Regions from separate parts of the Xanthobacter cornucopiae genome, predicted to be linked through region 2. Evidence: riboswitches for the same ligand, from Rfam matches in the RefSeq annotation. Region 2 holds a riboswitch; the other holds the start of a gene.
The links. Region 2 has a riboswitch for S-adenosylmethionine ahead of V5F53_RS11135 (O-succinylhomoserine sulfhydrylase). Riboswitches for the same ligand answer to the same signal wherever they lie in the genome.

Region 1: linked by a shared signal. The riboswitch ahead of V5F53_RS08755 (homoserine O-succinyltransferase) and the one ahead of V5F53_RS11135 (O-succinylhomoserine sulfhydrylase) in region 2 are both predicted to bind S-adenosylmethionine.

What each region holds. Positions count from the first base shown of each region.
Region 1 covers NZ_CM195531.1:1,964,708-1,979,315, forward strand. The annotation lists gene V5F53_RS08735 (methionine ABC transporter ATP-binding protein) at 1-201, shown strand, start outside; gene V5F53_RS08740 (methionine ABC transporter permease) at 194-880, shown strand; gene V5F53_RS08745 (MetQ/NlpA family ABC transporter substrate-binding protein) at 968-1,768, shown strand; gene tam (trans-aconitate 2-methyltransferase) at 2,032-2,808, opposite strand; SAM-I-IV-variant riboswitch at 2,941-3,050, shown strand; gene V5F53_RS08755 (homoserine O-succinyltransferase) at 3,088-4,020, shown strand; gene V5F53_RS08760 (sensor domain-containing diguanylate cyclase) at 4,235-5,539, shown strand; gene ettA (energy-dependent translational throttle protein EttA) at 5,592-7,247, opposite strand; partial or broken gene V5F53_RS08770 (IS5 family transposase) at 7,542-8,308, shown strand; partial or broken gene V5F53_RS08775 (hypothetical protein) at 8,373-8,634, shown strand; tRNA gene V5F53_RS08780 (tRNA-Gly) at 8,957-9,031, shown strand; gene V5F53_RS08785 (DUF932 domain-containing protein) at 9,512-10,705, shown strand; gene ltrA (group II intron reverse transcriptase/maturase) at 10,919-12,445, opposite strand; gene V5F53_RS08795 (ParB/RepB/Spo0J family partition protein) at 13,163-14,608, shown strand, end outside.
Region 2 covers NZ_CM195531.1:2,529,585-2,544,192, reverse strand. The annotation lists gene V5F53_RS11185 (SphA family protein) at 1-152, shown strand, start outside; gene V5F53_RS11180 (acetamidase/formamidase family protein) at 201-1,499, shown strand; gene V5F53_RS11175 (aromatic ring-hydroxylating oxygenase subunit alpha) at 1,511-2,713, shown strand; gene V5F53_RS11170 (hypothetical protein) at 2,724-3,062, shown strand; gene V5F53_RS11165 (nuclear transport factor 2 family protein) at 3,059-3,553, shown strand; gene V5F53_RS11160 (styrene monooxygenase/indole monooxygenase family protein) at 3,579-4,844, shown strand; gene V5F53_RS11155 (flavin reductase family protein) at 4,834-5,412, shown strand; gene V5F53_RS11150 (SDR family oxidoreductase) at 5,405-6,193, shown strand; gene V5F53_RS11145 (non-heme iron oxygenase ferredoxin subunit) at 6,190-6,519, shown strand; gene V5F53_RS11140 (2Fe-2S iron-sulfur cluster-binding protein) at 6,523-7,503, shown strand; gene V5F53_RS11135 (O-succinylhomoserine sulfhydrylase) at 7,555-8,787, opposite strand; SAM riboswitch at 8,867-8,947, opposite strand; gene V5F53_RS11130 (2'-deoxycytidine 5'-triphosphate deaminase) at 9,025-10,146, shown strand; gene V5F53_RS11125 (FUSC family protein) at 10,237-12,453, opposite strand; gene V5F53_RS11120 (glutathione S-transferase family protein) at 12,631-13,272, shown strand; gene zapE (cell division protein ZapE) at 13,457-14,608, shown strand, end outside.

The sequences.
Region 1 (14,608 bases), 560 kb from region 2:
GCGACCGACCCGGTGTTGTCGCAGGTGGCGCGCCAGCTCGGCGTCGATATCAACATCATCCAGGCCCAGGTGGACGAGATCGCCGGCCAGCCGTTCGGCGTCATCGTCATCTCGGTGCCGGGCGACGGCGCCACCATCGCCGCCGTCGCCGACACGGTGAAGCGGCTGAAGCTCAGCTGCGAGGTGCTCGGCTATGTTTGATTTCACCTTCGGCCTGCTGTCGCCCGCCATTGTCGACCTCATCATCGACGCCACCTACCAGACCCTCTACATGGTGGCCGCCTCCGGCCTGCTGGGCACGGCCATCGGCCTGCCGCTGGGCGTGTTCCTGGCCACCAGCCGCGCCGGCGAGCTGTTCGCCGCGCCGTGGGCGAACCACATCCTGGGCCTGGTGGTGAATGCCGCGCGGTCCACCCCCTTCATCATCCTGGTGGTGGCCATCATCCCGTTCACGCGGCTGGTGGCCGGCACCTCCATCGGCACCAACGCCGCCATCGTGCCGCTGACCGTGGCGGCGGCCCCGTTCATCGCCCGGCTCATCGAGGCCTCCATCCGCGAGGTGGACCAGGGCCTGGTGGAAGCCGCCCGCGCCATGGGCGCCAGCCCGCTGCAGATCGTCGCCAAGGTGCTGTTGCCGGAGGCGCTGCCCTCCATCACCCTCGCCCTCACCCTCGCGGTAGTGTCGCTGCTCGGCTATTCGGCCATGGTGGGCGCGGTGGGCGGGGGCGGCCTCGGCGACCTCGGCATCCGCTTCGGCTACCAGCGCTTCATGCCGGAGGTGATGGCCACCGTGGTGATCGTGCTGATCGTGCTGGTGCAGGGCGTGCAGACCCTGGGCGACGGCCTCGCCCGCCGGCTCGACAAGCGCCACCGGGGCTGACGAGCGCCCCTCCCCTCTCGCCCCCGCCGTGCGCGGGTGCGCCAGACATCGGCTCCGGCCGCCCCTCACCGTGATGGAAAGACACCCATGACGCTCACCTCCACTTTCGCCTCCCTCAGCCTTGCCGCGGCACTGACGCTGACGGGCCTTGCCACCGGCGCCGCCCGTGCCGAGGCGGTCAAGGTCGCCGTCACCCCCGGCCCCCATGCGCAGATCCTGGAGGCGGTGAAGCCCATCGCCGCCAAGAAGGGGCTCGACATCTCAATTGTCGAATTCTCCGACTATGTGGTGCCGAACGCCGCGCTGGCCTCCGGTGAAATCCAGGCCAACTCGTTCCAGCACAAGCCCTATCTCGACGCCCAGATCGCCGATCGCGGCTACAAGATCAGCCCGGTGGGCTTTACCGTGAACTTCCCCATCGGCGTCTATTCCAAGAAGTACAAGAGCTTCGACGACATCCCCGCCGGCGCCTCCATCGCCATTCCCAACGATCCCACCAACGGCGGCCGGGTGCTGCTGCTGCTCGCCGACAAGGGCTTCATCAAGCTGCGTCCGGACGCCGGCGTGAAGGCCTCGGTGGTGGACATCGTGGAGAACCCGAAGAAGTTCAAGTTCGTGGAGATCGACGCCGCCCAGCTGCCGCGCTCCCTGCCGGACGTGGACGCCGCCGGCATCAACACCAATTATGCCAAGGAAGCCGGTCTCGACCCGGTGAAGGACCCGATCCTGCGCGAGGAGCCCAAGGGCCCCTACGTGAATGTCATCGCCGTGCGCACCGAGGACAAGGACAAGCCCTGGGTGAAGACCCTGGTGGAAAGCTACCAGTCGCCGGAGGTGAAGACCTTCATCCTCGAAACCTTCAAGGGCGCCGTTCTCCCGAGCTGGTGAGCCCGCGCGCCCGCCGGGTGCCTCCCGTTCCTCCCGGTGTCCCGGCCCTGGCCGGGGCGGCGGACCCCACTGGGCGCGGACCTTCGCGGGTCCCGCGCCCTTTTTCTTGGGCCCTCCGCCACGCGCGGCCGGGCCCCGCCGCATCGGGACAAGGCGTGGATCGCGCCCGGGCACATCGCCTCTCCCCGCGGACCGCATGCGGCGGCACGCGGCTCCGATCCAGGCTCGCCCCGAAAGCGCCGCCACAGATCGGCCGGCCCCTCCTAGCCGCGCCGCTGCGCGACGATGAACAGGCGCGGGAAGGCGAGCAGCACCCTGCCGTCGACCTGCTCCGGATAGGGGGCCAGCAGCCGCTGGCGGTATTCCTCCAGGAACTGCGCCTTCTCGTCCCCCTCCAGCGGGTCGATGAAGGGCCGCAGCCCGGTTCCCTTCACCCACTCCACGATGGCCGGCGCCCCGTCGAGGGCGTGGTTGTAGATGGTGTGCCAAATGTCCACCCGCGCCGCGCCCGGAATCAGCAGATCATAATAGCGCCCAGGCGGCGGCAGCACCGTGCGCGCGCCCACCGCGCCCGCCAGCTTCTCCGCCCACGGCCCGGTCATGGCCGTCTCGCGCATGGCGACGTGTGAGGGCTCGTCCAGGTTGTCCGGCATCTGCACCGCCAGCACCCCGCCGGGCGCGAGCAGAGACAGCAGGCGCGGAAACAGCGCCGCATGGTCCGGCACCCATTGCAGCACCGCATTGGCGAAGATGAGATCGGCCGGACGGGGCAAGGTGAAAGTCGCGGCGTCCGCCAGCTCGAACCGCGCCTGGGGCAAGCGCTTGCGCGCGGCGTCCAGCATGGCCGGCGAGCTGTCGAGGCCCAGCAGCTCGGCCTGCGGGAAGCGCGCCGCAATGAGTTCCGTGGAGTTGCCCGGCCCACAGCCCAGATCCACCGCCAGGGCGGCGCGATCAAGGGGAACCTGAGCCAGCAGATCGCGGGCCGGACGGGTGCGCTCGTCCTCGAACTTCAGATATTGGCGGGCGTTCCAATCGGCCATCCCCGAACCTCCTTGAGCGGGCAGCCCGATACAATAGCACCAGCCGGCAAAGAAACGCGCGCGCCCTTGCTTGGCCCGCTGGCAAAGAAACGCCGGGCCCGTTGCCAAGACCCGCCGGCGGGAGTAGAGACGACCCTACATCAAGAGTTGGGGCGACGCCCAACACCAACCTGCCGATCCGGGCAAGGTGGTACTCTCCGACCAGAGAGGATGTGGCCGAGCCGGCAACCGAACGGATCAAGCCACGCGCGTCGTTCCCGATAAGCCGAGGACGACGCCATGCCCATCAAGATCCCCGATCTGCTGCCCGCCCGCCGCACGCTGGAAGCGGAAGGGGTGATGGTGATGAGCGAAGGCGATGCCATTCGCCAGGACATCCGCCCCCTGCGCATCGGCCTCCTGAACCTGATGCCCGACAAGATCACCACCGAGGTGCAGATCGCCCGCCTGCTGGGCACCACGCCGCTGCAGGTGGAATTGACCCTGGTGCGCATCACCGACCACGTCTCGCGCAACACGCCCGAGGACCACATGGCGGCCTTCTACCGGCCGTGGGCCGAGGTGCGGCACGAGCGCTTCGACGGCTTCGTCATCACCGGCGCGCCGGTGGAACACCTGCCATTCCAACAGGTCAGCTATTGGGACGAACTGGCGCAGGTGCTGGACTGGACGCAGACCCACGTTCACCGCACCCTGACCATCTGCTGGGCGGCGCTGGCCGCAGCTTACCATTTCCACGGACTACCGAAGCACAACCTGAAACAGAAGAGCTTCGGCCTCTACCGGCACCGCGCCCTTGCCCCATCCTCGGCTTTCCTGCGCGGCTTCGCGGATTCGTTCGATGTCCCCGTCTCCCGCTGGGCGGAGGCGCGGGCCGACGACATCCCCCCCGGGCGTGGCCTCGCCGTGCTGGCCGAAAGCCCTCAGACCGGTCTCTGCCTGCTGGACGACCCCCGCCATCGGGCACTGCACATGTTCAATCATCTGGAGTACGATACCAACACCTTGGCGTCGGAATACTTCCGCGACGCGGCGAAGGATCCCGAGACACGTCTTCCGGCCCATTATTTTCCCGGCGACGACCCGAGCGAGCCTCCGGAAAACCGGTGGCGCGGCCATGCGCATCTCCTGTTCGCCAACTGGATCAATGAGATGTACCAGACCACGCCGTTCGAGCTGGGCCAGATCGGTCACGCCCTTGCCGCTGAATGACCGCCCCGCCAGGAGCATGCGTGAAACCCGGCGCCCGCCCCTGCCCTCCCGGCAGCGGGCGCCCGAGGGCCCGCTCATGGCGTCAGAAGTATACATTGACAAGGATCGCCGGCCAACCTAGAGTTTTTACGGTAGCCTAGTAACCGCCCATTCCGCGAAGCTGTTATCGAATGACAATCAGGTTGGAGCATGCGCCGTAGGACCCAACTCCGCCATGGATGACAGCAACGTTTTAGATGAAGTGCCGCTGCAGCGCGCCAGCGAGCCGTCTCAATATTGGGTGTGGCAACTCAACAAGAACTGCGAATTCAGTTTTTCGTCCTCGGCGAGCACGAGCATCCTGGGCATGACGCCTGAGGAAATCATCGGGCGGCCCTATTTCTCGCTGCTCCCGGATGCCGGCTCCCCCGATTTCGAGCGCGCCTTCCGGGCCGCTGTCGCCGACGGCCGGTCCATCGAGAACCTCGTCTACAAGACGCTGCATGCCAACGGAACGGTCCGGGTGCTTGAAGTCAGCGGGGCCCCGGTGCGCCGCGACGACGGCGCACCGGACGGTTTTTTCGGCGTCAGCACCGACATCACCGGGGAAACCGGCACCGACAAGAATCTGCTGGACGCGCAGACCATCTACAAGGAAGCGCCCGTCGCGCTGTGCGTGGTCAACCGCGATGGCCGCTACACCCGCGTCAACGGCCAGTTCGCGCGCGCGGCCGGACTGCCGCCGGAGCGGATCATCGGCTTGCCCGTGTCCGAGCTCTCGCTGGAAGCCGCGCAGAACTTCGAGAGCAACATCAACGTGTTCGACCTCGGCGGCGAGGTGCCGGAGCACGAGCTGAGGTGGCGCGGACGCTCATTTCGCGTCGCCATGGAGCCGGTGCGCGGCCCGGGCGGAGACATCGTCGGCGGCAGCATGGCCCTGATGGACATCACCGACTACGACAAGGCGATCCGCGGCCTGACCTCGGCCAACCGGCGCTTCCAGATCCTGGCGGAGCGCGACTACCTGACCGGCCTGTTCAACCGCCGGCAGTTCGAGAAGATCTTCCGGACCGAGCTGGCGGCGGCGCGGCGCGAGCACGTGCCGCTGTCGCTGCTCATCGTCGATGTGGACCAGTTCAAGTGCTTCAATGACCATTATGGCCACACCTCGGGCGACAACAGCCTGCGCGAAGTGGCGCGGGCGCTTGGCAGCGCCTGTTCCCGTCCCCGGGACGCGGTGTGCCGCTATGGTGGCGAGGAATTCGTCGTCGTCCTTCCGGGCACCGACCCTTCCGGCGCTTGGGTGGTGGCGGAGCGGGCCCGGCGAGCGGTGCTGAGCCTCTGTCTGCCCCATGAGAAAAGCGACCTGGGCCGGCTGAGCGTCAGCATCGGCGGCGCCACCCTGACGCAGATTCCCAAGATCAGCGATCTCACCAATTACCGTCAGGCGCTGCTCAAGACCGCTGATACCGCCCTTTACGAAGCCAAGCAGGCCGGCCGCAACGCCGTGCGCATCGCCCGCCCGCCCATCGGCACATGAAGCCGGCCCTGACCGGGCCGGCGCGCCGGCGGCGAACCGCCGACGCGGATACTCACCGCGAGAACTTCTTGTACTGGATCCGCTTGGGAATGAGCGAGTCCGTGCCCAGGCGGCGCTTCTTGTCGTCCTCGTAATCGGCGAAATTGCCCTCGAACCACTCCACGTGGCTGTCGCCCTCGAAGGCCAGCATGTGGGTGGCGACGCGGTCCAGGAAGAAGCGATCATGGGAGATGATGACGGCGCAGCCGGCATAATCTTCCAGCGCCTCTTCCAGGGCGCGCAGGGTTTCCACGTCGAGGTCGTTGGTGGGCTCGTCGAGCAGCAGCACGTTGCCGCCGCGCTGCAGCACCTTGGCGAGGTGAACGCGGTTGCGTTCACCGCCGGAGAGCATGCCGACCTTCTTCTGCTGGTCGCCGCCCTTGAAGTTGAAGGCCGCGCAATAGGCGCGCGAGGGAATCTCCTTCTTGCCCACGTAGATGATCTCGTTGCCGTCGGAGATTTCCTCCCACACGGTCTTCTTGTCATCCAGCGCGTCGCGGCTCTGGTCCACGTAGCCGAGCTTCACCGATTCGCCGATGGAGATGGTGCCGCCATCGGGCTTGTCCTGCCCGGTGATCATGCGGAACAGCGTGGTCTTGCCGGCGCCGTTCGGGCCGATGACACCGACGATGCCGCCCGGCGGCAGCTTGAACGACAGGTCGTCGATCAGCAGCTTGTCGCCGAACGCCTTGTTGAGGTGATCGAAGGCGATGACGTTCTGCCCCAGCCGCTCGGCGACGGGGATGACGATCTGGGTCGCCGAGGGCTGGCGCTCGGACGCCCGCTGCACCAGGTCTTCGTAGCGCTGGATACGCGCCTTGTTCTTGGCCTGGCGGGCCTTGGGCGAGGCGCCGATCCACTCCTGCTCGCGCGCCAGGGCCCGCTGGCGGGCCTCGTCCTCGCGGCCCTCCTGCTGCAGGCGCTTCTGCTTCTGACCGAGCCAGGAGGAATAATTGCCCTCGTAGGGAATGCCCCGGCCGCGATCCAGCTCCAGGATCCAGCCGGTCACATTGTCGAGGAAGTAGCGGTCGTGGGTGACGATGAGGATGGCGCCGGGATACGTGCGCAGGTGCCCTTCAAGCCAGTTCACCGTCTCGGCGTCGAGGTGGTTGGTGGGCTCGTCGAGCAGGAGAAGCTCCGGCTGCTCCAGCAGCAGGCGGCACAGGGCCACGCGGCGGCGCTCACCGCCGGAAAGCCGGGTGACCTCCCAGTCGTCGGGCGGGCAGCCGAGCGCGTTCATCGCCTGCTCCACCTTCGAATCGAGATCCCACAGGCCCTGGGCCTCGATCTCGTCCTGAAGGCGGGTCATCTCGTCCGCCGTCTCCTCCGAATAATTCATGGCGAGCTCATTATAGCGCTCCATGATGGCCTTCTGCTTGGCCACGCCATCCTCGACGTTCTGGCGCACGGTCTTGTTGGGATCGAGCGGCGGCTCCTGGGGCAGGTAGCCCACGCGCACGCCGTCGGCCGGGCGGGCCTCACCGGAATAGTCCTTGTCGATGCCGGCCATGATGCGCAGCAGCGTCGACTTGCCGGCGCCGTTGGCGCCGAGCACGCCGATCTTGGCGTCCGGATAGAAGGAGAGCTGCACATTATCCAGGACCTTCTTGCCGCCCGGATAGGTCTTGGTGAGACCGTGCATGTGATAGGCATACTGGTAGGGGGCCATAAGCCGCCAGCTCCGTGTGGGGGGTCGCGAAAGTTGGCGTTGTTCTAGCCGCGCGACCGGGATGCGGCAAGCCGCGCTGTAGGCTCCATCAAGGCCCCTCCTCCGTGCGCCGCCGCGCCCGCCTCGATACGCGCCGGGAGACGCCCCCCTCGAGCAGCTGCGGAGCATCACCGCCGCCAGTCCCCCCGGATCCCCGCCGACCCCCATCCCGCCCTCCATCCGCTAGAGCGTGGCCCCATAAATTTGCGATTGGGCAGAAGGCGTGATTCAAGCTCCCGATTGGGGGAGGACAGAATGCGACGCCACGCGCTGACCGACGAGGAGTGGGCGATCGTTGCGCCGTTACTGCCGAACAAGGTGCGGGGGCGTCGCGCGGGGGGATGATCGTCGGGTGATCAACGGCATCCTGTGGCGGTTTCGCACTGGGGCACCTTGGGGGGATGTGCCGGAGCGCTATGGTCCACGTACAACCCTATACAACCGTTTCGTGCGCTGGCGTGCCGCCGGGGTTTGGGACCGGCTGCTGGAAGCGGTCTCGACGGCCTATGACGGCGACATCGTCATGATTGATAGCTCCTGCGTGCGGGTGCACCAGCAGGGTGCCGCGATAAAAAGGGGGACCTAAGCGGCGACGATGATCGTTGCATGGGACGCTCCCGGGGCGGACTGACCACCAAGATCCATGCCCTGGTCGACGCCGAAGGTCGGCCGATCCACCTCACGCTGACCGCCGGACAGGCCGGCGATGCTCCCGTGGGGCGCGAGCTTTTGGCCCACGTCCCACCGGGAGGCATCCTTCTCGCCGACAAGGCCTATGACGCCGACGCTATCCGCGCCGAGACGGCACAGCGCGGCGCCTTTGCCAATGTGCCGCCGCGCACGATCGCAAGCGCACCTTCGCCTTCAACCCGTGGCTCTACCGCCAGAGGAACCAAGTCGAGCGCTTCTTCAACCGTATCAAGCAGATGCGCGGTCTCGCCACACGCTAAGACCGACGCCCGGACAACTTCCTGGCAGCCCTCAAACTCGCAGCCGCACGCATCTGGATCAAAGCCTTATGAGTCCGCTCCCTAGGACAGCAATGCTTTCCGCAGACGCGTGGCCGACATAGGCGCAGCGGCGGTGATCCCATCCATGAGCCGCAAGGGCAATTGCTGGGGCAATGCACCCATGGAGAGCGTCTTCCAGACCCTGAAAACCGCGCGGGTCCATCATCGTCTCTATGCCACCAGGGCCGAGGCGAGACGAGACGAGACGAGACGAGACGAGACGAGACGAGACGAGACGAGACATGTTCGGGTACATTGAGGGCTTCTACAATCTCCGCTGCCTGCATTCGGCCCTCGGCGACATCAGCCCTTCCAAAATGGAACGAAGAGCGGCTTAACCCCGTCCACTTTTCGGGGAAAGATCAGCACAAACGGGAAGCAAGACTCACACCAAGCGCCCTCCGGCAAACCTCGGGTGGTTCAAAATGCCCATCCGTGAGTTTCCAAACGGGCTTTCAGACGGCATCACTTCGCGCCCGCGTGGCGCCATCGACCCAAGAAATCAGATTTCTCCTATATATTTCAGAATGATAAAGTGGAACGGCAGAGCAACAATCCACAGGCTGGAAAGCCTCGCGCCTCACAAGCGTTGCATTCTTCTGCAGCTGCTGGCATATAAACGCACCGCCAGCGACGGAACGACCTCGCGGCGAGATGGATGCGGGTGTAGCTCAGGGGTAGAGCACAACCTTGCCAAGGTTGGGGTCGTGGGTTCGAATCCCATCGCCCGCTCCAAATTTTCCCAATAAAATCAGATAGTTAGCAAGCGCCCTTCGGGGCGTTTTCTGCTTCCAAAGCTCCACGCTGCGGGCGTTGGAAGCGGAACGGAAGCACCTGCATGAAAGTCGCCGGATAGCATGGCGCGCTGACGGCGCCCTTCCTGCGCCTCTGCCAGACGCAATGCCAAGTCGAAAACGCCGGCAAATGGCCTCTGCGTCACCTGCCCTGTAGTCCCAGAACGCCCGGTGCTCTCAGGCATAGATTCGTCTGGATCTGTGGCCCATCCGAGATCAGGCGGTCAGCGAGGCGGATCTGCCAACCAATGACATCATCTGCCGGTCGTTCGGGAAGCGACGGCGGGGAAGGCTCCGCTCGACGTGACGCATCTCTAGGCACCTCACCGTGCCGATAAGAGTGAGAGGCCGGATGGGATTTCCGTGACGGGTTGAGGGCCGAGAGAGAGTCTTCCGGCGCCCGTCATGGAGGTTGTTCCCCATGAACATGCAGGTTCTGGATGCCGGTCGCGACGTCAGTGGCGGCTACAAGGTGGATGTCACGCGCGGCGAACGGGTCGGCCGCGTGTCGTCGGAGTGGTTCGCGAGGCCGGACGACGAACGGTTCCTGTCGCTGGGCGAGTTGGCCGCGATGGTGCGGGGCCGGGCCGATCACAGCCGGTCGCGCCTGGTGGAGACGTCCCGCATCCATGTGGAGGCGAGCCGCTCCAATGCCGAGCGGCTGGCGCTGATCCTGCCAGGCGCGGACGCGCCCGTCGAGCCGAACCATTGGTCCTTCGGCCAGCTCGCGGCCCAGACCGGGGCGCCGGCCGCCTATCTGCGCCAGCTTCCCGCCGCGCTGGCCGGTATCAATCTGCAATATGGCCTGACCGCGCACCGCGCCGAGCAGATCAAGACGTTTGAGACCGCCAATGGCCGCGTCGAGTTGCGCGCTGTCACCGGCCCGGACTATGGCCGCATCTATGATCACGAACTGGTCGAGGCGGTGCAGCGCATTGCGGGGAACGGCACCGGCGACACGCGCTGGAAGGTGCCGGGCGTGCTCGACTGGTCGACGGGCATCTACAATCCGCGTGTCGACATCACCAAGGATACGACGACGCTCTATGCCTCCGACCGCGACGTCTTCCTGTTCCTGGTCGACGATCTGAACCCGATCGAGGCCGGGCGTTTGCCCGACGGCTCGCCAGACCTCTATTTCCGGGGCTTCTATTGCTGGAACTCGGAGGTGGGCGCCAAGACGCTCGGCATCGCGAGCTTCTATCTGCGTGCCGTGTGCCAGAACCGCAATCTCTGGGGCGTGGAGGATTTCCAGGAGATCACCATCCGCCACTCCAAATACGCCGCCTCGCGCTTTGCGCACGAGGCAGCGCCGGCACTCACCCGCTTCGCCAATTCCTCGCCCATGCCCTTCGTCAACGGCATCAAGGCCGCACGGGAGAAGATCGTCGCGCGCACCGACGAGGACCGCAGCGACTTCCTGCGCAACCGGGGCTTCTCCAAGGCCGAGACCGCCAAGATCATCGACACGGTGCTGGCCGAGGAAGGGCGCAAGCCCGAGAGCATCTTCGACTTCGTGCAGGGCATCACCGCGGTCGCACGCGACAAGCCGCACCAGGATGCGCGGCTCGACCTCGAGGGCCGGGCCAAGAAGCTGCTCGATCGAGCGGCCTGACTGCCGGAAAGCCGGAGATGCGGACACCCGTGTCTCCGGCTTTGCGGCTTTGCGCTTGTGCGGATCTGCGGTTCTGCGGCGTCGCCCTGTAGAGTAGGGATGAAGCGCCTTGCCCCGTTACTGGGGCAGGTTTCTTCATCCCCCTCTCCGAACCGGACGTGCAAGTTTCCCGGCATCCGGCTCTCCATGCGTGGCGATTGCCACGGGTGGCCCTCACAATAGGGCGAGGGTGTTGGTCGCCTCCCAGAACTTGTTGGCTCCGTTCAGGAACCACTCATCCGGGGTGGCGTTCCATCCGTTCGGTATACGTATGCCCCGGTCCGGGAAGCGTTTCTGGTGAGCCTCGGTAAACAGAGCGACTTGCCGTTTGCCGTGTTGCCAGCGTTTTCGCTTCCCGCTCCTCGATTGCGCATATTGGCGGAACAGCTCCGCCCACGTTGTTTTATCGTGTTTCCTGCGCAACCAAAGAGTAATGCGCTGATCCAGCCACCAATCGAGTTTGCCAAACTCCTTCCACGCCCGTGAGGCATATCGGTAGTAGTTTCGCCACCCGATGATCATTGGATTGATGGTGCCTATGAGATCGGCGAGAGTCCGGCCGGTTGGCGTTTTCCTCACCTTGCCCTTGATCTTGTCGCGCAACAATTGCAGCTTGCTCTTCGGGATGAAGAGATTGCCGACGTGCCGGCCCGTTGCGGGCGACCGTTGCTGTACGACTCGATAGCCGAGAAAGTCGAAGCCTTCTCGGACATCGGTGATGCGGGTCTTTTCCATCGACAACTCCATACGCAATTCCTCTTTGAGGAACTGCGCCAGCGCGTGACGCTCCTCTTCGGCCTCCTGCCGGGTTCCTTGCACGAGGACGACAAAATCGTCCGCGTAGCGCACCATGTAGAAGGTTGGACGGCCAAGCTTGCGATCCCAGCTGTGGCGACCGCTTACTTTGCTTACTCCCTCCCTTGGGTCAGGAATCCAGCGTTTATATCGCTCGTCGATAGCCGACAGATAGATATTGGCCAACAACGGCGAGATGACGCCCCCTTGCGGGGTTCCCGTCACCGGATGTCGAAGATTGCCCTCGATCATGATGTCCGCCTTCAGGAATGCGAGTACGAGCCGCAGGACCTTGGGGTCCCGAATGCGACGACGTACCCGCTCCATGAGCACGTGATGATCGATGGCGTCGAAGCAGCCCTTGATGTCCCCCTCGATCACATAGCGGGTCCAGGATGGACCAGTGGATGAAGGATGCAGGCGTTGTTGAATTCGCGCCAATGCATCATGAGTGCTTCGACCGGGCCGGAAGCCATACGAGATGGGATAGAAATCCGCCTCGAATATGGGCTCCAGCACCATTTTGAGCGCCATTTGAACCAGTCGATCCTTCAGCGTGGGGATGCCCAATGGCCTGAACTTTCCCGGCTTTCCCGGCTTCGGAATAAGCCTCTGCCGGACAGGTTGTGGCCGGTAAGTTTCTTGCCGTAGGTCTTGCCGGATTTCCTCCAGAAAACCCGTGGCGCCGTTGGCACGCTTTTGGATCGTGTCCCGCGTCACGCCGTCCGTGCCGGGTGTCCTGCTGCCCGCGTTGCGGGCGAGCCTTTCCCAGGCGTGAGACAGCGTCCTGCGGTCGCATACGAAGTTGAACAGATCCGCGAACCTCTTCTCGGGGTCCGTGGAACTCCACCGATACAGCTTGCGCTGCATGTCGAGAATGAACTCGGTATTCACCGTGTCCGACAAGTGTCGATCTCCTGCCTGCAAATTGTATCCACTGCCTGCCTTCGCCATGTGGACGGCTTTCCCGTCCTCGAACTACTACACAGGCTCCGTCCCTGCTCCGCGTGTTCGCCGGTCGATTCGACCATCCGTTCCCCGAGTGGTTCGGAAACACGGGCAGGTTCCCAAGTTCCACCGCCGTCCTTTGTCCGCTTTAGGAGCCGACTGTTCCCCGTGTGGATTCAGACCTCCGAGCCTTGCAGGCTTTCCCGGCGGCTGGCGTTTGAGTGATCAAACGCCCCTGGCGCGCACCTCTAAACAACGCGCCGGCGCTCCACAGGTCTTGCGACCGCTCCACCCACTTCCGAGTTGGTGGAGACCCTCTTGACGGGGAGTCAGCCATCGGTTCGGTTTCCCTCTCCATGGCGGTCTCGCTTGCCGGGCCGCGTCGGGATCGGAAGTCCCCTCGCGCCCGGCTTCAACGGGTTCTACTGATTTATGGCTTGTCGGAATCACCCGGCTCACCTCACCCGCTTGCTTCTCGCCCCACGCTGCACCGTGTGGCGGTCGGGGTCTTACACCCCGAAGGACTAATCGGTAGTTTTGACCGATCTGGTTTCTCCTTTTATTCCAGTTGGTTACAGACTTGGCGTACCCAGAGTGAGAGGGCGGCGCTGCGCTTCGTGACGGGTTGGAGGCCGAGAGAGAGGCTCTTGGCCGCCCGTCGCGGAGGTGCCTTCCATGGCGACCAATGTTCAGAAGATCACGCTCTCGCCCTCGCGTGACATCCCCTTCAACAAGCTCCTGCTCAGCCAGTCGAACGTCCGGCGCATCAAGGCCGGGGTCTCAATCGAGGAATTGGCCGAGGACATCGCCCGCCGGGGCCTGCTGCAGGGCCTCAGCGTTCGCCCTGTCGTTGACGACACCGGCGTCGAGACCGGCATGTTCGAGATCCCGGCTGGTGGACGGCGCTATCGGGCGCTGGAATTGCTGGTGAAGCAGAAGCGCCTCGCCAAGACCGCGCCAGTGCCCTGCGTCATCCGGGAGGGCGGTATCGCCGAGGAGGATTCCCTCGCCGAGAACGTCCAGCGCGCGCCGCTGCACCCGCTCGACCAGTTCCGCGCCTTCCTCGCCCTTCGCGAGAAGGGCCAGTCGGAAGAAGAAATCGCCGCCACCTTCTTCGTCTCCGTCGGCGTGGTGAAGCAGCGCCTCAAGCTCGCCTCGGTCTCGCCGGTACTGCTGGAGGTCTATGCCGAGGATGGCATGACGCTCGACCAGCTCATGGCTTTCACCGTGTCCGGCGACCATGCGCGCCAGGAGCAGGTCTTCGAGCGTCTGAAGACCTCCTATGACAAGCAGCCCTATGCCATCCGCCGCATGCTGACCGAGGGGGCGGTCCGCGCGTGTGACAAGCGCGCCCAGTTCATCGGCCTTGAGGCCTATGTTGAGGCCGGCGGCACCATCCTGCGCGACCTGTTTCAGGGTGACGATGGCGGCTGGCTGCAGGATGTCGCGCTGGTCGACCGGCTGGTGGCCGAGAAGCTGAAGGCAGAGGCCGACGCTGTCGCTACCGAGGGATGGAAGTGGGTCGAGATGGCCCCGGACTTCGCCTATGGCCACACCTATGGCCTGCGCCAGCTGCGCGGTGAGACCATCCTGCTCACCGCCGAAGAAGAAGCCGGCCGCGACGCCCTGCAGGCAGAACATGATCGCCTGTCTGCGGAGTACGCCGAAGCGGATGAACTGCCGGACGAGGTTGATGCGCGGCTCGGCGAGATCGAGGCGGCGATTGAAGCCTTCGAGGCGCGTCCGATCACCTTCGATCCGCAGGACGTGGCGCGCGCCGGCGCCTTCGTCAGTATCGCCCATGACGGCACGGTGCGCATCGAGCGCGGTTATGTCCGGCCCGAGGACGAACTACTGGTCGAGCCCGAAGCGGTGGTGGAAGACGCCGGGCCTCATCATGTCGCGGCTGCGGCCATGCATACCGGCGAGGCCTTCATGGCAGATGCGCCGATGCCCGAACCCGAGGAGGACGAAGGGCTGTCTGCGCTCTCGGACCGGCTGATGACCGAGCTGACCTCGCATCGCACGCTCGGCCTGCGCCAGGCGCTGGGCGAGCGGCCCGATGTCGCCTTCCTCGCCGCCCTGCATGCCCTGACGCTGAAGAGCTTCTATCGCTACGGC
Region 2 (14,608 bases):
GCGGTTTCGAGGGGCAGGCGGTCGCCCTCGGTCCTCAGCTCATGTACAATTCTGGAAAGCTCACCGTCGTTGCCAAGTATATGAGCGAGTTCGCGGTGGAAAACCGGCCTCAGGGCGACAAGATCTGGCTGAATATCGTCGCCGCCTTCTGACGCCCGGCGTCAGTCCTGCCTTTCTCGACAGTTCTGGAGTTCAAGATCATGCCGGCCTCGCCCGTCATCGATGTGTTTTCCTATTCCGGCGGCATCGTCGGCCCCTCCGTCTCCATGCTCGGCCCGGTGGCGGATGGCGGCACCATCCGCACCGGCACTCCGCCCGGCTGCTGGGGCCCCATGATCACCCCCAGGTTCCAGGGCGGCCACGAGGTGACCCAGCCGGTGGCGGTGGAGGGCGCCGAGGTGGGCGATGCTGTGGCCATCAAGATCCGCCGCATGCAGGTCACTTCGCTGGCCACCGCCTCGGGCGTCATGGCGTTCGTGGAGGGGCGCTATCGCGGCGATCCGTTCGTGGCGAAGCTCTGCCCCGTGTGCGGCACCATGAGCCCGCCCAGCCACGTGGAGGGCATCGGCGACGAGGCCATCCATTGCGACGTGTGCGGCTCCGAGGTGAATGCCTTCCGCGTCGCCAACGGCTACGTGATCGTGCTGGACCGCGAGGCCGGCGTCAGCCTCACCGTGGGCAAGGCGGTGGCGGACAAGCTGGCCGGCGAGGCGGGCGCTTTCTCGGCCCTCCCGGAGGCCGCCGAGCAGCATTCCATCCTCGCCCTCGCCCATGCGGACATCGCCGGCCTTGCCGCCCACATGCAGCCGTTCCTGGGCAACATCGGCACCACGCCGTCCGCCGACCTTCCCGATTCCCACAATGCGGGCGATTTCGGCGCCTTCCTCATCGGCGCGCCGCACAAATACGCGCTGACGGCGGAGGCCCTCGCCGCCGCCAAGACCGATGGCCACATGGACACCAACTCCGTGCGCGAGGGGGCCATTCTCATCTGTCCGGTGAAGGTGAAGGGGGCCGGCATCTACATGGGCGACATGCACGCCCAGCAGGGCAATGGCGAGATCGCCGGCCACGCCACCGACGTCTCCGGCGAGACCGAGGTGGAGGTCGAGGTCATCAAGGGCCTGTCCATCGACGGCCCGATCCTGCTCCAGCGCCCCGACGACCTGCCGCCCATGGCCCGGCCGATGACCGCCGTCCAGAAGGCGGCCGTGAAGGCGCTGGGCGCCCGCTACGGCCAGACCGAGGTGGAGGAGAACGGCCCCATCACCTTCATCGGCTCGGCGGCCAATCTCAACGACGCCACCAGGAACGGCCTGGAGCGCGCCGCCGCCGTCACGGGGCTGCCCTACGACGAGATCCTGAACCGGGCCACCATCACCGGCTCCATCGAGATCAGCCGCCTGCCGGGCGTGGTGCGCGTCACCTTCCTGTGCCCGATGCCGATCCTGGAGCGGCTGGGCATCGCCCATCTCGTGCGCGCGCAATACGGACTTTGAGGAGCACATCCATGTCAGACACCCAGCAGAAGTGGGCCGCCGCCTATCCCGAGCTCGGCACCGGCCCGATCCCGGTGGAACCCTGCGTTTCCCCCGCCTTCTACGATGCCGAGATGGAGAAGGTGTTCAAGAAGGCCTGGCTGAAGGTGGCGCGGGTGGAGGAGATCCCCAACGCCGGCGATTTCAAGGTGAAGAAGCTGGCTTTCGCCCGCACCTCCGTCATCCTGATCCGGGGCAAGGACGGCGCCATCCGCGGCTTCCACAACACCTGCTCCCATCGCGGCAACAAGGTGGTGGTGGAGCGGGGCGACGAGACCTTCGGCGCCAGCAAGGCGGCCGTGGTCACCTGCCGCTTCCACGGCTGGGTCTATGACGCCAAGGGCGATCTGGTCTCGGTGCCGGAGGAGGAGAAGTTCCACGCCTGCTTCCATCGTGGCGAGAACGGCCTTGCCCCCGTGCGCACCGAGGTGTGGGCCGGCTTCGTCTTCGTGAACCTGGATGCGGCGGGAACCCAGGGACTGGAGGAGTTCCTGGGCGGCATCGGCCGGCACCTCGGCGCCTATCCCTATGAGAAGATGGGCAAGTGCTACGCCTACAATACGGTGCTGAACTGCAACTGGAAGGTGGCGCACGACGCCTTCGCGGAAGCCTACCACGTGGCCACCATCCACGCTGGCTCGTTCCCCAATGTGTTCTCCTCGGGCCTGCAGAACGTGCAGCTGTTCGGCCCCCATCGCACCACGGCGGTGTGCCTGTCCATGGATGCGGAGCCCAAGCCGGTGGCCAAGCTCGCCAATTCCATCACCGGGGCGTCGCTGGTGACCAATCGCGGCGCCTCCATGCTGCCGCCGAGCGTGAACCCGGAGCGCCGGCCCGACTTCTCGTTCGAGCTGTCGGTGCTGTTCCCGAACCTGCTGCTGCATGTGTCGGAAGGCATCTGGTTCACCCACCAGTTCTGGCCGCTGGCGCACAACAGGACCCGCTGGGAGGGCCGCTATTACCTGCCGCTCCCCAAGACCAATTCCGAGGTGTGGGCGCAGGAATTCTCCCAGGTGCTCCAGCGCAATGCCTGGCTGGAGGATACCGCGACCATGGAGGACACCCAGGACGCCCTGGAATCCGGCGCCAAGAGCGTGATGCACCTGCAGGACGATGAGGTGCTGATCCGCCACGGCTACCACGCCCTCGAACAGTTCATGGCCGCGGCCGAGTGAGGATCGAACGATGACCGAGACCCTTCCCGCGGACTTTCAGGTCCTGGCTCCCTTCGCCGCCTGGGCGCTCTCCACCCAGGACGCGCGCCAGCACAAGCGCATCACCTCCACCAAGGCCGAACTGAAGGCTTTCTACGACGCGGTGCTGCCCGAACTGCCCCGTATCCTCAGCTATGTGGATCAATTTCCGCTTGGGCAGGTCGCGCCCGAGGCCAAGCCCGTGTTCTGGATGGCGCTGTCGATGGCGGAAGTGGCGCCCCACGTGGAGCTCTATCGCGGTGACCCCCAGGTGCCGCATGCGTTCGACGAGGCGCGGTTCGTGGCCGAGCACGGCCACATTCCGGCATGAGCGCCGCCGATGGGGACGGGGGTTGCCTTGAGGCGCGCCTGGCGCGGCTGGAGAGCGCGCAGGCCATCCGCAACCTCGTGGGCCTCTATGCCCTCGGCGCGGACCGCCGCAACGACCCGGAGATCTTTTCCGGGCTCTACACCGCAGACGCGGTGTGGGAGGCAGCCGGCTTCGGCCGCTTCGAGGGCCGCGAGCGGATCGTCGCGGAACTCGCCCGCATCGGCCGCGAGACCATCGTCTGGACGCTGCATTACATGACCTCGCCGATCGTGGAGATCGACGCCGGGGGAGAGGGCGCCCGCTGCCGCTGGTGGCTGTGGGAACTGTCCAAGATCGCGGACCGGCCGGGCGCCGCGCCGGCCGCCCACTTCCTCGGCGGCACCTACGACACGCGGCTCGAGCGGACGGCGGACGGCTGGCGCTTTGCCCGCGTCACCCTCGACCTGCCCCTCGTCAGCCCCCATGAGCCGGGCTTCAAGACCCGGCCGTGACCTTCCCGATTTCAAGGAACATTCCATGCGCAAGATCGCCATCATCGGCGGCGGGCAGGCCGGCCTGCTGCTCGGCTTCGGCCTGATCGACAAAGGCTACGACGTCACCCTCTATTCCGACCGCACGGCGGAGCAGGTGCTGCATTCGCGCCTTGCCACCACCGCCTTCCTGTTCGAGAGCTCGCTGAAGATCGAGCGCGACCTGTGCCTCAATTTCTGGGAAGACCTCGGCCCGTATGGCGAGGGCATCCATGTGGACTTCCGCGCCCCGGACGGGGCGGTGGGGCTTTCGGTGCAGGGCCGGCTCGGTGTCAATCACGGGCAGGCGCTGGATGTGCGCACCAAGTTCCATCGCTGGATGAACGAGTTCTCCCGGCGGGGCGGGCGGCTGGTGATCCAGTCCATTACCCTCGCCGACCTGGACCGCATCTCGGCCGCGAATGACCTGACGATCGTCGCCGCCGGCAAGGGCACCATCGCCGCGCTGTTCGAGCGCGACGAGGCCCGCTCGCCCCACAAGGCGCCGCCGCGCAATCTCGCCGCGGTGCTGGTGACGGGCTCCAACCTCACCGGCGACCGGCCGTGGCGGGAGATTCCGTTCCGCCCGCTGCGCTTCAACTTCATCGCCGGCGCGGGCGAATATTTCTCGCTGCCCTTCTACACCCACACCAAGGGCGAGTGCCGCTCGTTCCTGTTCGAGGCGGTGCCCGGTGGGCCCATGGACGTGTTCCAGGACGTGAAGGATGGGGCCGAGATGGTGGCCACGGTGCGCGAGGTGGTGAAGCGCCTGACCCCCGATCAGGCCGAGCACGTGTCTGACGACATGGAGATCACCGATGCCAACGCCTGGCTGAAGGGCGCCTTCACGCCCGTCACCCGCAATCCGGTGGGAGTGCTGCCATCTGGCAACTTGGTGTTCGGCATCGGCGATGCCGTGGTGCTGAACGATCCCATCGCCGGGCAGGGCGCCAACAATGCCAATCGCATGGTGAAGGCCTATCTCGCGGCGATCCTGGCGCGGGGCGACAAGCCGTTCGACCGCGATTGGATGGATGGCGTGTTCGAGGCGTTCTGGGATACCTCGGCCCAGTACACCTGCGCCTTCACCAATGCGCTGCTGCTGCCGCCGCCGCCCTCGGTGCTGGAAATCCTCGGCGCGGCCTCGAAAGTTCCGGCCATCGCCGACGAGTTCTGCGGCAACTTCAACGATCCCACCCGCTTCTGGCCGGCCATCGCCGATCTGGACGCCGCCAAGCGCTATGTGGCGTCGAAGGTGGCCCATGTCGCGTGAAGCCGCGCGTGAAGCCGCGCCTGAGGCCGCCCCGGACACCCGGCCGCCGGCGGGCGCGGCCGGCGCGGAAGCGGAGCGGCGCGCCCTGCGCCGCACCCTTTCCTGCTATGCCACCGGCGTGTGCGTGGTGACCACGCGCGCGCCCGACGGGGAGAAGGTGGGGCTGACGGTGAATTCGTTCGCCTCGGTCTCGCTTGATCCGCCGCTGGTGCTGTGGAGTCTGGCCAGGACCTCGCCGCGCCTCGCCCTGTTCCGGGGCGCAGCGCATTTCGCGGTCAACGTGCTGTCGGCCGCCCAGGTCGAACTGTGCCATCGTTTTTCCCGTCCGGGCGCGGACCGGTTCGCCGGACTCGACCTCGATCTGGGCGCCGGCGGCGCGCCGCTGCTGCCGGACTGCCTGGCGACCTTCGAGTGCGCGCGGCACGAGACGGTGGATGCCGGCGATCATCTGATCCTCATCGGCCGGGTGCTGGCGCACCGGCGTGCCGCCGCCGGCTCGGCCCTGGTGTTTTGCGACGGGGCCCTGCGGGGCTGGTCGGGCCTTGGGGAGGTGAGCGCAAATGCTTGAGTTTTCCGGCAAGGTGGCGATCGTCACCGGTGGCGCCACGCTGATCGGCGCCGAGGTGGCGCGGGCCCTGGTGGCGTCCGGGGCGCGGGTGGTGATCGCCGATATCGATGCCGAGGGCGGCGCGCGGGTGGCGGAGGGCCTGGGCCACAGCGGCCTGTTCCTCGCCACCGACGTGGGGGCGGATGCCGCCATCGCCGCAACAGTGGCGACCACGGTGGCGCGGTTCGGCGGCATCGACGCGGTGGTGAACGCCGCCGCCTGCTACATCGACCATGGTCCGGCCTCGTCCCGCGCCGACTGGGCGACGGCCTTCAATGTCAATGTGTTCGGCGGCATCGCTCTGCTCCAGGCCGCCCGGCCGCACATGGCGGCGCGGGGCGGCGGGGCGGTGGTGAATTTCACCAGCGTCTCGGGGCGCGTCGCCCAGGCGGGGCGCTGGGTCTATCCCGCCACCAAGGCCGCCATCGAGCAGATCACGCGTGCGCAGGCGCTGGACCTTGCCGCCGACGGCATCCGCGTCAACGCGGTGTCCCTGGGCTGGACCTGGTCCGCGCCCATCGCCGCCTTGTCGAAGGGCGATCGGGCCACGGCCGACCGCATCGCCGCGCCGCTGCACATCACCGGCCGGGTGGGCGACCCGCGCGAGGTGGCGCAGGCGGTTGCGTTCCTGCTCTCGTCCCGCGCCTCCCTCATTACCGGCACCACGCTGGCGGTGGATGGCGGCTACCTGGCCCTGGGGCCGGAGGGGCGGGGCCTCTCCCTGGCGGAGTTCACACGATGACCGACACATTGAGCGAGGACGCAGTCCTTTGCCGCGCCGCAGACGTGCCCGAGGGCGGGGCGCTCAAGGTGGAGCGGCCCGGCCGGCCGCCGCTGGCGGTGTTTCGTACCGGCGGCCGCTTCTTCGTCACCGACGACACCTGCACCCATGGCGATGCGTCCCTGTCGGAGGGCGAGATCGACGCCGAGGAGCTGGTGGTGGAATGCCCGTGGCACTCCGGGGCGTTCGCGCTGGACACCGGCGCGCCCTGCGGCGCGCCGTGCACCCTTCCCCTGCGCGTGCATCGGTTCGAGGTGCGCGGCGACGTCATCGTGCTGGTGGCCTGAGCCATGGCCCGGATCACGCTCGACGACGGAGCGGCGTTCGACTGCGCCGCTGGGGAAACGCTGCTGCGCGCCGGCCTGCGGGCCGGGTTCGGGATGCCCTACGAATGCAATGCCGGCGGCTGCGGCACCTGCAAGGTGGACGTCGTCTCCGGTGCGGTGGAGGATCTCTGGCCGCAGGCGCCCGGCCTTTCCGATCGCGACCGGCGCAAGGGGCGGGTGCTCGCCTGCCAGAGCCGGCCGCGCGGCGACTGCGCCGTGAAGGTGCGGCAGGACCCGGCCTGCGTGCCGCCGGTGCCGCCGGCCCGGCGACGGGCAGTGCTGGACGGGGGGGCGGACGTCACCCACGACATCCGCGCCTTTCGCTTTCGGGCCGAGGGGGCGGCGGACTTCCTGCCGGGCCAATATGTCATGCTGGCTCTGCCGGACGGGCTGGAGCGGGCCTATTCCCTCGCCAACCTGCCCAATCCGGCCGGCGTGTTCGAGGTGATGGTGCGCCGGGTGCCGGGCGGGCGCATGACGGAGCGGCTGTTCGCGGCGCCCCCGGCGGAGGTGTCTCTCGACGGTCCGTTCGGCCTCGCGCACCTGCGGCCGAGCGCGCGGGACATCGTATGCCTCGCCGGCGGTTCGGGGCTCGCGCCCATGCTCTCCATCGCCCGCGCGGTGGCGGCGCAGGAGACGCCCCGGCGCGTGGTGTTCTTCCATGGCGGCCGTGCCGGCGCCGACGTGATGGATGTGGCCCGCCTGGACGCGCTGACCGGCCTCGGTGCGCGGCTCACCTATGTGCCGGTGGTGTCGGGGGAGCGGGTGCGGGGGCTGGCGCATGGGCTGGTGCACGAAGTGGCGGCGGCATGGCTCGCCGGTTCCATCGACACCTTCGACTATTATTGCGCCGGCCCGCCGCCCATGATGCAGGCGTTGGAGACGCTGCTGGTGCGCGAGGCCGGCCTGCCCGCCGGGCGGGTGCGGTTCGACCGCTTCTTCTGAAAAGGAGGCGACCGGCGCCGCCCCCGTCCCACGGTGTTTCGCCGGCGGCGCTCAGACCGCCGTCAGCGCCTCCGCGAGGTCGGCGATCAGGTCGTCGGGGTGCTCCAGGCCCACCGACAGGCGCAGCAGGCCGTCGGAAATGCCCATTTCCGCCCGCGCCTCGGGGGTGAAGCGCTGGTGGGTGGTGGTCGCAGGATGGGTGACCAGGCTCTTGGCATCGCCGAGATTGTTGGAGATGCGGATGACCTTGAGCGCGTCCATGAAGCGGAAGGCGCCGGCCTTGCCGTCCTCCACCACGAAGGTGACCAGGGTGCCGCCGCCGCTCATCTGCCGGCGCGCCAGCGCCGCCTGGGGATGGTCGTCGCGGAAGGGATAGAGGGTCTTCGCCACGCCCGTGGCGGTGGCGAGGAAATCGGCGATCCGCGCCGCGCTCGCCTGCATCCGGTCCACGCGCAGGCCAAGGGTTTCCAGGCCCTTCAGCATCACCCAGGCGTTGAACGGGGAAATGGAAGGGCCGGTCTGGCGCAGGTATACCTGCAGGTGATCGGTGAGGAACTGCTGGGAGCACAGCACCATGCCGCCCAGGCAGCGGCCCTGGCCGTCCACATGCTTGGTGGTGGAATAGACCACGACATCCGCGCCGAGGGCCAGCGGGTGCTGGAGCAGAGGCGTGGCGAACACATTGTCCACCACCAGGCAGGCGCCCACCCCGTGGGCGATCTCGGCCACGCTGGCGATGTCGATGATGTCGAGGGTGGGGTTGGTGGGGCTCTCCAGCAGCACGACGCGGGTGTCGGGGCGGATGCCGGCGCGCCACGCGGCCAGGTCGGTGCCGTCCACCAGCGTCACCTCGACGCCGAAGCGGGGCAGGAAGTCTTCCAGGATCCAGCGGCTGGAGCCGAACAGGGCGCGCGCCGCCAGCACATGGTCGCCGGCCTTCAGTTGGCACAGCAGCGCCGCATGCACCGCCGCCATGCCGGAGGCGGTGGCCCGCGCCACCTCCGCGCCCTCGATCAGCGCCATGCGCTCCTCGAACATGGCGGTGGTGGGGTTGGAATAGCGCGAATAGACGAAGCCGGGATCGTCGCCCTTGAAGCGCGCCTCGCAGGAGGCGGCGGTGTCGTAGACGAAGCCCTGGGTGAGGAACAGCGCCTCCGAGGTTTCGCCGAACGGCGAACGGGTGGTGCCCGCGTGCACGAGGCGGGTCTCGGGGTGCAGGGTGCGCGGGTCCCGGGGCGTGAAGGCGGCGGGGCGGGGCTTCTCGGGGTCGGACGCCGACGACATGGCTCACTCCATGGCCGAGGAGCTGTTGCGGATAACCGCTTGCATTGTCCGCGCGTTCGCGGCACATGCGCGGCTGTCGATCCGCTCATCCCCGGCCTTTTAGCATTCTGGTTTAACGTGGCAGCAAGCCGGCCGGCTCAAAGTGACCACGGGCGGATCAGTAATGCCGGCCGCCCCTTGGCGTCAAGGAATTCGTTCTGTAAATCGAACGGGACGGCTGGCGAAGCGGATGTGGGGATGCGCGTGCCCGATGTATTGAAGCCGGGAATCCTGCCCGCGGAGGCCATCTCGGGGCTCAAGGCCACGGGCGCCATCGCCTGCCGGCGCGCCCTCGATCCCGACCAGATCCAGCCGGCGAGCCTGGATCTCCGGCTCGGCCGCAGTGCCTGGCGCATCCGTGCCAGCTTCCTGCCCGGCGCCGGGGTCAGCGTGCAGGAGCGCCTTGACGCGCTGGCGCTGCACAAGCTGGACCTGACCAACGGCGCGGTGCTGGAAACCGGCTGCGTCTATCTGGTGGAGCTGTTCGAGCGCCTCAAGCTGCCCGCCGACCTCGCCGCCGCCGCCAATCCCAAGAGCTCCACCGGCCGGCTCGACGTGTTCGTGCGCGTCATCACCGACGGGGCGCGGGCGTTCGACACCATTCCCGCCGGCTACAAGGGGCCGCTCTATCTGGAGGTTTCGCCCCGGACCTTCCCCATCCTGGTGCGCACCGGCTCGCGGCTGTCGCAGGTGCGGTTCCGGCGCGGGGTGGCGCGGCTCGGCGACCTGGAGCTGTTGAGCCTCCAGGCCGGGGAGTGCCTGGTGGACGCGCCGCATCCCGACGTGGCGGCAGGCGGTATCGCGCTTGGCGTGGACCTTGCCGGGGAAGCCCTCGGCGGCCTGCAGGGCTTTCGCGCCAAGAAGCACACCGGCGTCGTGGACATGGACCAGTCGGGCGCGCTTGAGGTGGAGGATTTCTGGGAGCCCATCCGGGTGCGCGGCGATGGCCGGGCGCTGGTGCTCGACCCCGACGCCTTCTACATCCTGGCCTCGCGGGAGGCAGTGCACGTGCCACCGGACTATGCGGCGGAGATGGTGCCGTTCGACCCGCTGGTGGGCGAATTCCGGGTGCATTACGCCGGCTTCTTCGATCCCGGCTTCGGCGCCGCCGCCGCCGGCGGGCGGGGGGCCCGCGCGGTGCTGGAGGTGCGCTCGCGCGAGGTGCCGTTCATCCTGGAGCACGGCCAGACCGTGGGGCGGCTGGTCTATGAACGCATGGCGACCCGGCCCGGAGCCCTGTACGGCACCGACATGCGCTCCCATTACCAGGGGCAGGGCCTGAAGCTCTCCAAGCATTTCAAGCCTTTCGCGCAAGGGTGAAGGCACGCAGGAGCGAGGCGCGCGGGATCGTGCGGTGCGCACACGCGGGGCGCCGGGCGGCGGGTGGCTCGAAGCCCGGTGGCGCCGGCCTCAGTTCGCCTTCATGGGGGCGATGCTGGCGGCCAGCGTGCGCTCCTTCTGCCATGGGGTGGCCTCCTGCAGCGCCGCGCGCAGCTCCCGCAGGGGACGCAGCACAGCGTCCGAATAGGCCAGATAGTCCGCCACCAGCGGCAGGGCCTCCTTCACCTTGGGCTCATCGGCGAGGTTGAGGGCGGTGGATACCGCCGCGTCGATGGCCGGAGCCGCGGCCGCGAGCCCGTGCGCCCCGCCCTCGCCCAGCACCACTGCGAAGGCGGTGAGGGTGCGCGCCCGCGCCGCCTCCACCACCGCCACCACCTCGTCCGTGGACTGCGACACCGCGAGGCGGCCGGAAATGTCCTCGATCAGGGCGAGGTAGGTCACCAGCACGTCGAGGGTGGAGACGATGTTGGCCACGTCCCCGGCGGAATGGCCGAACGCCTGCTCGGCGCCAAACTGCGGCAGGCGGCTGCCGAGCTGCCGCACCGCCAGCACCTGGGAGGCGGCCGAGCAGGCCTTGCCCGGGTGCGGCCACCAAGTGGCGAAGGCATCGCGGCACCGCTTCAGGATGCCGTGTACCTCGGGCCGGAGCTGATCGGTGACATAGACCGGCAGGACCACGTAGGAGACCGCGAGCGCCACCACCGCGCCGATGGCGGTCTCGTAGATGCGGGCCAGCATGCCGCCGGTGCCGAGGCCGTCGATGAGGTGCAGCCCCAGCACCACCGAGAAGCCGACGGCGGCGGAGGCCACATCGTAGCGGTCCTTCTGGGTGATGATGGAGGTCACCTGCGCGAACATGCAGAGCCCGGCCAGCAGCCACACCGTGTCGCCGAGGGCCAGGAACACCACGATGCCGATGACCACGCCGACGAGCGTGCCCACCACCCGGTAGCGCACCCGCACATAGGTTTCGCCGACGCTGTTGCCGATGACGAACATGACGGTCATGGTCGCCCAATAGGCATGGCTCAGGCCGACGCCGAGGTCGAGCGCCGTGGTGATGGAGGTTGCCACCAGGCCCTGGCAGGCGACCTTGAGCGGGGCGGAGAGCTGCCAGGCCCCCCCGGCGGCGCGCTGCAGAAGCGGGATGGGCCCCCCGACCGGCGGGGCGTTGCCCTCTGGCGGGTGGGGCGAGGGGAAGGGCGTCGTCTCGGCCAGCTCGATGCCGTTGATGACCAGGGCCAGCCGGTCGAAGGCGGTGAGCGCCCGCATCAGGGCGAAGCGGGCCTCGGGCGGCAGGGCGGTGGAGAAGGCGTGCGCGCGCAGCAGGGCCACCGCGCGCTCGAACCGCTCCTCGGCGTGCACGTCGCGCACGTCGATGGCCTCCAGCCGGCGGGCGACGTGGTCGGCGGCGGCGGCGAACGGGCTGCGCCAGTCCGGCGTGTTCGTCACGTCGTGCGGGATGCAGCCGGCCAGCAGCTGCACCGCCACGCGCAGACGGTAGAACTTGGCGCGCAGGGCCTCGAAGTCGCCGCGCGCGCCGGGGTCCTCGGCGATGGCGTTGCCGAGGGCATTCCAGACCCGGGCCCGCAGGCGTTCGACCTCGTGCGGGGCGGTGTCGGTGAAGGGGCGGCCAGCGCGCACCGCCTCCGACATCTCGCGCAGATAGGCGGCCACCGCCGCCTGGACATCGTGGGTCGACTGCACGTAGGCAGCCAGCGCCGAGGGCCGCCAGGGCGAGAGGCGCAGCGCCGCCGCCGCCACCGCCCCCTGGCAGAAGGCGAGCAGCAGCAGCACAGCTTCGACCCGGGTGGGGTGGAGGATGGTGCCCACGGTGGCCACCAGGATCAGCGCCAGGCCGAACCTCTGCCCATCCATGCCGTAGCGCCGCAGGATCAGCGCGCAGAACGACAGCGGCACCAGCAGCAGCTTCAGCAGCATGGCGCGCTCGGGGCTGTCGCCGGGGCCCACCAGCGCCAGCAGCACCAGGAACGCCGCCGACACCAGGAACAGCCGCGCCATGGTGCGGGCCTCGGTGCGGCGGCTGGCGGCGGGATTGAAGGAGATCAGGGTGAGGGCGCCGGTGCCGGCCATCAGCGGAAAGGTGATGGTCATGCCCAGGCCGAACATCTGCGAGGTGGCGGCGCCCACCGCGATCACCACCGTCAGGGCGATGCCGAGGTGCAGCGCCCGCATGCTGTCGATGCCGCCGGGGTCATGATCGGCCAGCCAGACGCCGATGCGCGCCACCAGAGGCGTGCGCGCCGGCGGGGGAGGGGCGGTCATGGGGGTGCTCATGGCGGCTCCGGCGTGCGACAGGTCGGCGGCGGCCAGATTTCATGGTTCGGCGTTCCTGTCCAGTGCGGGTGCGCCGGCGCGGCGATGGACCGCCTCTGGAGCCGGGCGCGCCAGCCTTCGCGCATCCTGCTATAAGCACGATGCATTCGCGAGGGGAGGCCATCCATGCAGCCGATGCGGCTTTACTGCTTCGCCCAGTCCGGCAACGCCTACCGCGCGGCGCTGATGCTGCAATTGTGTGACGTGCCGTGGGAGCCGGTGTTCGTGGACTTCTTCAACGGCGAGACCCGCACCGAGGCCTATCGCGCCCAGGTGAACGAGATGGGCGAGGTGCCGGTGCTGGTGGATGGCGGGGTGCGGCTGTCCCAGTCGGGGGTGATTCTCGACTACCTCGCCCACAAGACCGGCCGCTTCCTGCCCGAGGGCGAGCTGGAGCGGCGCGAGGCGCTGCGCTGGATCCTGTTCGACAACCACAAGTTCACGAGCTATTTCGCCACCCTGCGCTTCATGGTGGAGCTGGCGCGCCAGGAGGAGGGCGACGTGACAGCCTTCCTGAGGCTGCGGGCGCTGGCCGCCTACGGCATCGTCGACGGGCATCTGGCCCGGAGCGATTTCCTGGTGGGGACGGTGCCGACCATCGCCGACCTGTCGCTGGCGGGCTACGTCTATTATCCCGAGCGGGCCGGCGTCGAGCTGTCACGCTTCCCCCACATCGCTCGCTGGGCGGAGCGCATCGCATCGCTGCCGGGCTGGGTGCATCCCTACGAGCTGATGCCCGGCCACCCTCTGCCGGGGCGGCCGGCGTGACGGGAGGGCGCCGGCGCCGGGCCCTGGAATTGCTCCAGGCGCGGCATTTTCTTCGCGCCGACGGCTTCCCCCGTCGCGCGAAAAGGCTCTAAAGCAGGCGCCAACGGAGGGGGCGTCCGGTCACCTTCCCCGAAGATCAGCGGTGAAGAGGCCCCGGCATGGCCGGGCGCATGGGGACGGTTCCATGGTGACTGAGACGACGGCGCGGGTTGCGGAGCTCTATGCGGCACGGCTCGCCGCCGGCGACATCGAGGCCGACGCGGCCCAGGCGGAGGTGGTGAGGGAGTTCGCCCGGCTCGAGCTGGAACTGCGGCAGAAGGCGCTGGCGCAGAAGTCGTCCTCGCTGGGCTGGCTGTTCCAGCGCCGGGCCCCGGCGGCCGCCCCCAAGGGCCTTTACATCTACGGCGAGGTGGGCCGGGGCAAGAGCATGCTCATGGACCTGTTCTTCGAGGCGCTGCCGCCCACGGGCAAGCGCCGCGCTCACTTCCACGCCTTCATGGGGGACGTGCACGAGCGCATCTTCAGGGAGCGCCAGGCGCAGAAGGCCGGCGAGCGCAAGGGCGCCGATCCCATCGTGCCGGTGGCGGCGGCGCTGGCGCAGGACGCCAAGGTCTTGTGCTTCGACGAGTTCCACGTCACCGACATCGCTGACGCGATGATCCTCGGGCGGCTGTTCGAGAAGCTGTTCGCCGATGGCGTGGTGGTGGTGGCGACGTCCAATGTCGAGCCGCGAAACCTCTATGCGGGGGGGCTCAACCGGGCCCTGTTCCTGCCGTTCATCAGCACCATCCAGGACCGCATGAAGGTGCTGTCGCTGGAATCGCGCACCGATTACCGGATGGAAAAGCTGGAGGGCCTGTCCACCTGGTATACGCCGCTCGGGCCGGAGGCGGACGCCGCCATCGCCGCCGCCTGGGCCCGGCTCGCCGGTCCCACGGGCGGCGTCCCCGGCTCGATCGAGCTGAAGGGACGGCGGCTGGCAGTGCCGGCCATGGCCCACGGGGCGGCGCGCTTCTCCTTCGCCAACCTGTGCGAGGCGCCGCTCGGGCCAAACCCCGATTATCTCAGCCTTGCGCGCATGTTCCATACGCTGGTGCTGGAGCATATCCCGGTGATGGGACCGGACCAGCGCAACGAGGCCAAGCGCTTCATTTCGCTCATCGATACCCTGTATGACGCCAATGTGAAGCTGATCGCCTCGGCGGCGGCGGCGCCGGACGGGCTCTATGTGGCGAGCGAGGGCACCGAGGCCTTCGAGTTCGCCCGCACCGTCTCGCGCCTGCACGAGATGCGGTCCAGTGAATATCTTGCCAAGCCCCATGGCCGTCCCGATTCC